DNA from 3 places in the Fictibacillus sp. B-59209 genome. Region 3 is predicted to be linked to each of the others. Evidence: riboswitches for the same ligand, from Rfam matches in the RefSeq annotation. Region 3 holds a riboswitch; each other region holds the start of a gene.

Region 1 (2,271 bases), on a different contig from region 3:
ACAAACTGTTCCATTAAATCAGAAGGATAGAGCAAATCACCGGTGAAACCAACACAAAGCATTTGAGCCTTATAGCTCTGGGAAGCAGCCGATACTCCTCCCCTTTCTCTGCCGATATCGTGAGTATCCATCGCTTTCAATAGTGTTAAGTAACTGTTGGCATCAAAACGGTCCGCTAATTTATCCGCTTGGTATTGAAGATAGGATTCAACTGAAAAGGCTGCATCCTCATGAATGGTTTCCCAATTCTCTGTTTGTTTTCGCTGAAATCGATGATTGAACAATGCTCCCGAACGATAAGTGAGCATACCGATCATCCGAGCAATGCCAAGCCCTTTCCTTGGTGTATTTTCTTTACCGTACTGTCCGTTATTCCATAAGGGATCACTGAGGATGGCCGTTCTTCCCGCTGCATTGAAACCTATCGCATAATCACTTAGAAAAGGGGTTACGGCAATCGGGATCAGACGCTCCATAAAATCAGGATACATCAGTCCCCACTCTAATACCTGCATGCCGCCTAACGATCCGCCGATCACTGCCTCTAGACGTCCCAAGCCGAGTACTTCCAAAAGTTTCTTTTGGGCCTGCACCATGTCTCTGATTGTTATCAATGGAAATTCAGCTCCGTAAGGACTTCCAGTAACGGGATTGACCGAGAGTGGTCCTGTTGATCCGTCACACCCTCCCAATACATTTGAAGTAATCACCTGGTATTTCTCCAAATCAATATACTGCCCATTTCCCAATAGACCTGCCCACCAGCCTTCTCCCATCTCACTGTTTAACGTATAATGATTACCTGTAAGCGCATGGCATACGAAAATGGCAGGTGCATTTGCTGCGCCGATTCGCTGGTAAGCGATATGGACATCTTTCAGCTCTTTTCCAGACTCTAACGTAAGTTCTCCTATTGCTGCAGTATCATTTACAGCAGATAATTGTGTATTTGCCAACAGATATCCCCCCATTTATTCAACAAAAAACACCTCTCTAAAAGATTCAGAGAGGTGCAATTATCCGCTTGGGCTTGACCTTCTCTTATCTCTCAAAGCCTTCTGCCTTGCAGGATTTGGCACCTGTTCAGAAATAATCTGCAGGTTGCCGGGTATCATCGGGCCAGTCCCTCCACCACTCTTGATAAGAGTCAATTATGAATTTTTCAAATACTTTAATACGTTCAAAAATACCTTACTCCTATAGGTTTGTCAAATGGAATTTGGAGGTTGGGTACAAATGTTACAATTATGTTTGCCTCTCTTATATATAGGGAATGAATTTATATAAGTTTACAAAAAAGGGGTGATTTTTATGCCTTATTACGAAAGAATCCTTGTTGGTGTGGATGGATCGGAATCTTCGGAGGTTGCCTTTTACAGAGCTATAGAAATTACGAAAGAATATCATGCGCAATTGCTAATTGTTCATATTTCTGAGGAAAAAATCCCTACTGCTCCATTAGACGCAGGTGCAGTTAACTTCGAGATGAACCGTGACAAGAGTTTTAGTGAATCCCTTCTTGAAAATTATGATGAGATGGCAAGGAAACATGGATTAAAAAATGTTAAAACCTTATCTAATTACGGAACTCCAAAAACAGAAATCCTTTCTTTCGCTTCCATGCATGAAGCAGATTTAATTGTCTGCGGTGCAACCGGGTTAAACGCTATGGAACGCATTTTTATCGGCAGTGTTTCACAATATATCACCAGGCATGCCACTTGTGATGTTCTCATCGCCCGGAACAGCCAAAAAATTGAATCATCGGGTCTTAGCATAAAGAGCTCAAGTGAACGATAATAAAACCTCGGACCTTTCAATGGCCTGAGGCTTTAATTTACTTGCTGAATGTATGGTTGCCGATTACTATATTGACAGGCTTTGTATCGAGCCAACGGCTTACCGCTGTCGTTTTATTATAGAAAAACAGCGATCCATTCGTATTGTCATAACCGGATAATGCTTTATCAACAGCTTTTTCTGATGAAGGTGAAGGCTTTTTCAGGTTGTTTTCCATGACAGGCTCAAACTGACCTTTGTCGTAGATAACCCCTTTGATCGTATCCGGAAAGCTATCAGCCTTTACTCGGTTCAAGACAACAGCAGCAACTGCAGCTTTACCTTCAAAACTTTCACCCATTGCTTCAGCTTCAACAAGAGAAGCGAGAAGTCTTTTATCTTCTGAAGAAGCTTTCACTTGATCTTCACTTACCCCTTTAACTGCCGGTATGTTTAATTGCTGGCCAGGTCTTATCATATTTCCGTCTAAAT
Region 2 (2,271 bases), on a different contig from region 3:
TAGTGATCCTTAAGTGTCTTCATCCAATCTTCCTCAAACGCATCAGACTGGCCCCAGCCTTTAATTTCCTTGGACAGGTTGACCATGTTCACACCCTCGTTTGATTTTTGCAGATCCTTTTGTGAAACGAGAGAAGCTTTCAAATCATATTTTTGAGGTGTTTTTTCACCCGCAAGCTTTTTAGCAAGAATTCTCATATCCACTGCCCCAATGAGCTTAGGATCAACAGCAGCCGTGTACTTCCAAGGACTTTCTTTTTGCTGGATTTCTTGAAGGTCTGCATTGGAGACGTCAATTCCGTAAATTTTGATTTCGTTGCGTCCCGCTTCTTTAATCGCACGTGCAGCCCCGATCGCAAAGGCATCCCATGTGGCAAAAATGGCATCAATCTCGCCTTTTTTATGTTTGTTCAGCATGGCCGTCACCGCATTTTGCGTCTGGACCGACGTATCTGCAGAAGCAACGCCAAAGCGTTCTACTTCCTTGATTCCCGGGTTATTCTTCAATGTTTCTTTATAGACGGCGTTGCGTCGCACCATCGGCGGGAACCCGTCTACCCAAAGATAAACGATGTTGGCCTTCCCTTTGTTCTCTTTAACGAGCTGATCGAGAGCCAGCTTGGCAAGGGCTTCATCGTCCTGAGACGTAAGTGTGACACCGCCTACTTTCGCGAGGTCCGGATTGGAATCAAACGTCACCACGTTCTTTCCTTTTTCCCGAAGCTTCTTAATATCGTTTATGGTAGCCGCATCATCACCGTGAGAGATGATAAAACCGTCGTAATTCTCATCAGCCGCCTGGGCAATCGCATCATGGAACTTGGCGGTATCACCGTTTGCTGTGTAGGTATCAACGGTAAAACCAAGTGCCTCTCCTTCCGCTTTAGCACCTGCTAAAAATTGAGCTGTATGATCATCACCGCCGATTTTACGGATAACCTTGATTCGGGCTCCCTGCCCTTTGGCAAACCGCTTCGGCACGTTATCGAACGAGACCTTTTCATGTTTGCCAGCTGATGAAGCGGTATTGCTTCCGGATGAACAGCCTGTTAATAAAAGTGATAAAGCGACCGCAGAGATTGCCGCGCAATTGATGAATCGTTTCATTTCCCCAACTCCCTTTTTTGTATATCTCTCTTCTCAAGGGGGCACGAGACCAGCGAAATAAGCCCCACCACGTAAAAAAACCTCTCTGGAAAAAGAGAGGTTTCATCGCATATGTATAACGGATTCGTCCTCTCTTATCTCTCAAAACAGACATGCTGTTTTGCTGGAATTAGCACCAATTCCATTACGGAACGGTTGCTGGGCGTCATAGGGCCAGTCCCTCTGCCACTCTTGATAAGAGAATGAATATTTAATTTTTAGAAAATATAGTTATTACTTTAATCCGCAAATGGGGGAAAGTCAATGGTTTTTTTATCATATAAAAAACCTCTCCACAACGAGAGGTTAATCCACCAGGCTTATCCTCGGATATCCCCTCCAAAGATCGCAACGTTCTGCACCTCCGCACCAAACTCCCGGCCATTCCACTTCAGGGTAGTCTGGACATAGCCAAGGCGGTCAGCGTTATATCGGCCGGCGATGTTTTGGTAAGCCAGCAGTTCATACACGCCATTTCGGTCAAAGTCCACCGGGTAAAGACCGCTTAAAGATGAGACAAATCCTTGTATGGGAGCCTTTAATTTTCCATTCGGGTAGTAAATCTCAGACAAGTATTCCTTGTCCTTCGTACTCAAATCGATAATAAATTTTTGCTTCAGGCTGTAGCTGTTCACCTGTGCTTTATATTGGTTCAGATAAAAAACCCTGTACTTCCATTGGTCACTGAATACACCAGAGTCAAAAAGCGGCCCGAACTGCCCTCCTCTGTAGGAAAATACATAGGCGTTGATCATGCCTCCGCTGCCTCCTGTATCCATGACCACCATGATGTCTTCTACCTTGTCACCTGTAAAATCACCGAGAAAAAGGGTTGGATTGTATCCTGAATTTTCTTTAATAGGGATCTGCGTGTACTGGTTGGTCCTGCCGTCCTGAACGACGGCCGCAATGTTCACCCAGTATGGACTATCCGCTGTTTTTTCAGCAGTAAGATACACCGTATCCTGCGAACCGTCTCCGATGACATTCCCTCTTTTCATATCGACTACCTGCCGCTGTCTGTATATGTCGCATCCCTGCCTTCCCCAGTTTCAATAAAACAGTATATGCACTTAAGCCCTGTTTTGGTTTTTATTCAGATCTCGTGATACACTACAAAAAAAGA
Region 3 (2,271 bases):
TAAACCTCTGTTTTTCAGGCCTCTTTACGAGAGTGATTGATCCTCCGACATAGTAAGAAGGGCGTTCCAGAAGTTTTTTAACCCCAGGGTGTGCAGTATCTGCCGTTTGGTAGACCTGCTCTGCTTCATGCTTAATGTCCGGGCGGTAAAGGTCTTCCACCTCGATGACTCCGTACGTTACACCCTCAAATACGAGCCTCGCCTGATCTCCTGCTGATAGCGTCCTGGCTTGTTTTTCATGAACTGGAAGGACGATTGGAATGCTCCAAACCGTTCCATCAGCAAGACGTAGAGAATCAACGACAGATTGATAGTCTTCTTCATTTAGAAAACCGGTAATTGGGCTGTAGGCTCCTACACCGATCAGTTCAAGATCACTTAAGGATGTAGCATCCAGTTCCATTTCCTTTTGAATGTGGTCCGTTGGCAGATTTGGTTCATAACGGTTTATCAGCTTTCCTCCATGCGGCAAAATTGATGTCATGTTAATTCCTCCTGTAATTTTACTTTATTATTCGTGAAGTCCACACTCTGTTTTCCCTTGCCCTGACCAGCGTCCTGAGCGGGAATCACCCGATCCGTCAGCCGGAAGCGTGCACGGCTCGCAGCCGATGCTCGGATACCCCTGATCGTGAAGCGGATTGTAGGGCAGATTCTGCTTGTAGGCGTATCTCCAAATTTCCTTCCACGTCCAATGGATCAGCGGACAGATTTTCACGGATTTAAAACGTTCATCCTTATTGATGTACTGAACATTGCTCCTCCCTGCCGACTGCTCCCTCCGGAGACCCGACAGCCATGCCGGTGCTCCGTTCAGTGTTTCCTCAAGAGGGGCTACCTTTCGTATATAACAGCAGAGGTTCGGTTCTCTTTTCCATAACTCGCTGCCATGCTTTTCCGCCTGTTCCAACAAGGACAGCGAAGGCTTCTTCATCTCAATCTTCATTTCCGGATATCTTTTTTTCGCCTTTTCGATCACCTCGTACGTTTCCTTGAAGTGAAGGCCTGTATCCAGGAAAACGACTCTTGCATCTGGTTTGACCTTGGATACAAGATCCACCAGGACACTGCCTTCTATTCCGAAGCTGCACGCATAAACGAGTGCAGCTCCATATTGCTCATACGCCCATTTCAGTACTTCGAGTGCCCCCTTCGTTTCACTGTCTTCCGGAAACGTAAACTCCTGTTCTTTCCATGTGTCAAACTTGAGCATGTTAACCACCCCTCCAATGAAAAAGGCAGCTTTAACCATAAGCAGCCATCCTGCTATGTTAAAACCGCCTCTAGTTTTCTAGTCAGCGAATATTTATTTAAAACGTACCTTTTCGTTTTTTTCCAGCTGAATCAGCTTTCCATCCTGAATAATTAACGTGATGGACCCATACTTGATACTGTTCAGCATTTCTTTTAACTGTTCAAAAATTTCATCCTGGCTTTTACCGTTTACCACATCAGAACCTCCTCGTTTAATATGCTTTGTTAGGTTTTTTTAGGAATTAAAATGGCAATAAAAAAACCTTTCCATTTCGGAAAGACTGACGAGGTAAACATATTACCTTATCTTCCAAAATGTAATAAACATTCTGCTGGAGTTAGCACCTTGCAAAAAAATGCAGGTTGCCGGGTTTCATCGGGCCAGTTCCCTTCACCGCTCTGGATAAGTTTTTTTATTTTTTTAAATAATAACACACATTTATGCTTTCGCAAACCCTATTATTCTTATCGGATTAAAAAATATTTATTGAAATATCCAAAAATTTTATTGACAGACTTTCATTCCATTGAATATAGTAGATACTAAATTCGAAAAGAGATACACTGCTGATCGGAAAAACCGAAGGCTCTTAACTTTACTGTTAAGGGCCTTTTATTTGTTAGGAGGAGTAAAATGAAAAAACTGATCATCCTGGCCCTGATTGGACTCGTTGCACAACTGATTGACGGGTCACTCGGAATGGCTTACGGACTGACTTCGACTTCCCTGCTGCTGGCCTTCGGAATCGCTCCGGCGGTTGCTTCGGCTTCGGTTCACTTTGCAGAGGTTGTTACGACAGCCGCCTCAGGTGCATCACACATCAGGTTCGGTAATGTTGACCGTAAAATTATCTTTCGTCTCATTATTCCGGGATCCATTGGGGCATTTACCGGTGCCTGCTTTTTATCCAATCTTCCTGGCGACGCAGTAAAACCGTATATTTCCTTTTTCCTGCTGTTCCTTGGTTTCTTTATTCTGTACCGATTTTTATTTAAAAAGAACAACAAGCCTGTTGA

The links. A riboswitch is a leader RNA that binds a small molecule or an ion and turns the genes downstream of it on or off. The one in region 3 is predicted to bind S-adenosylmethionine.
Region 1: it holds a riboswitch for S-adenosylmethionine, as region 3 does, so the genes downstream of both, metX (homoserine O-acetyltransferase MetX) here and P4361_RS21505 (YezD family protein) in region 3, are expected to answer to the same signal.
Region 2: it holds a riboswitch for S-adenosylmethionine, as region 3 does, so the genes downstream of both, P4361_RS02065 (sugar ABC transporter substrate-binding protein) here and P4361_RS21505 (YezD family protein) in region 3, are expected to answer to the same signal.

The regions. Positions count from the first base shown of each region.
Region 1 covers NZ_JARMMC010000045.1:7,633-9,903, forward strand. The annotation lists gene metX (homoserine O-acetyltransferase MetX) at 1-956, opposite strand, end outside; SAM riboswitch class I at 1,039-1,147, opposite strand; gene P4361_RS22900 (universal stress protein) at 1,312-1,800, shown strand; gene P4361_RS22905 (cell wall hydrolase) at 1,838-2,271, opposite strand, start outside.
Region 2 covers NZ_JARMMC010000004.1:30,759-33,029, reverse strand. The annotation lists gene P4361_RS02065 (sugar ABC transporter substrate-binding protein) at 1-1,106, opposite strand, end outside; SAM riboswitch class I at 1,238-1,347, opposite strand; gene P4361_RS02060 (hypothetical protein) at 1,466-2,146, opposite strand.
Region 3 covers NZ_JARMMC010000038.1:7,214-9,484, reverse strand. The annotation lists gene sat (sulfate adenylyltransferase) at 1-484, opposite strand, end outside; gene P4361_RS21510 (phosphoadenylyl-sulfate reductase) at 512-1,213, opposite strand; gene P4361_RS21505 (YezD family protein) at 1,307-1,423, opposite strand; SAM riboswitch class I at 1,555-1,664, opposite strand; gene P4361_RS21500 (sulfite exporter TauE/SafE family protein) at 1,889-2,271, shown strand, end outside.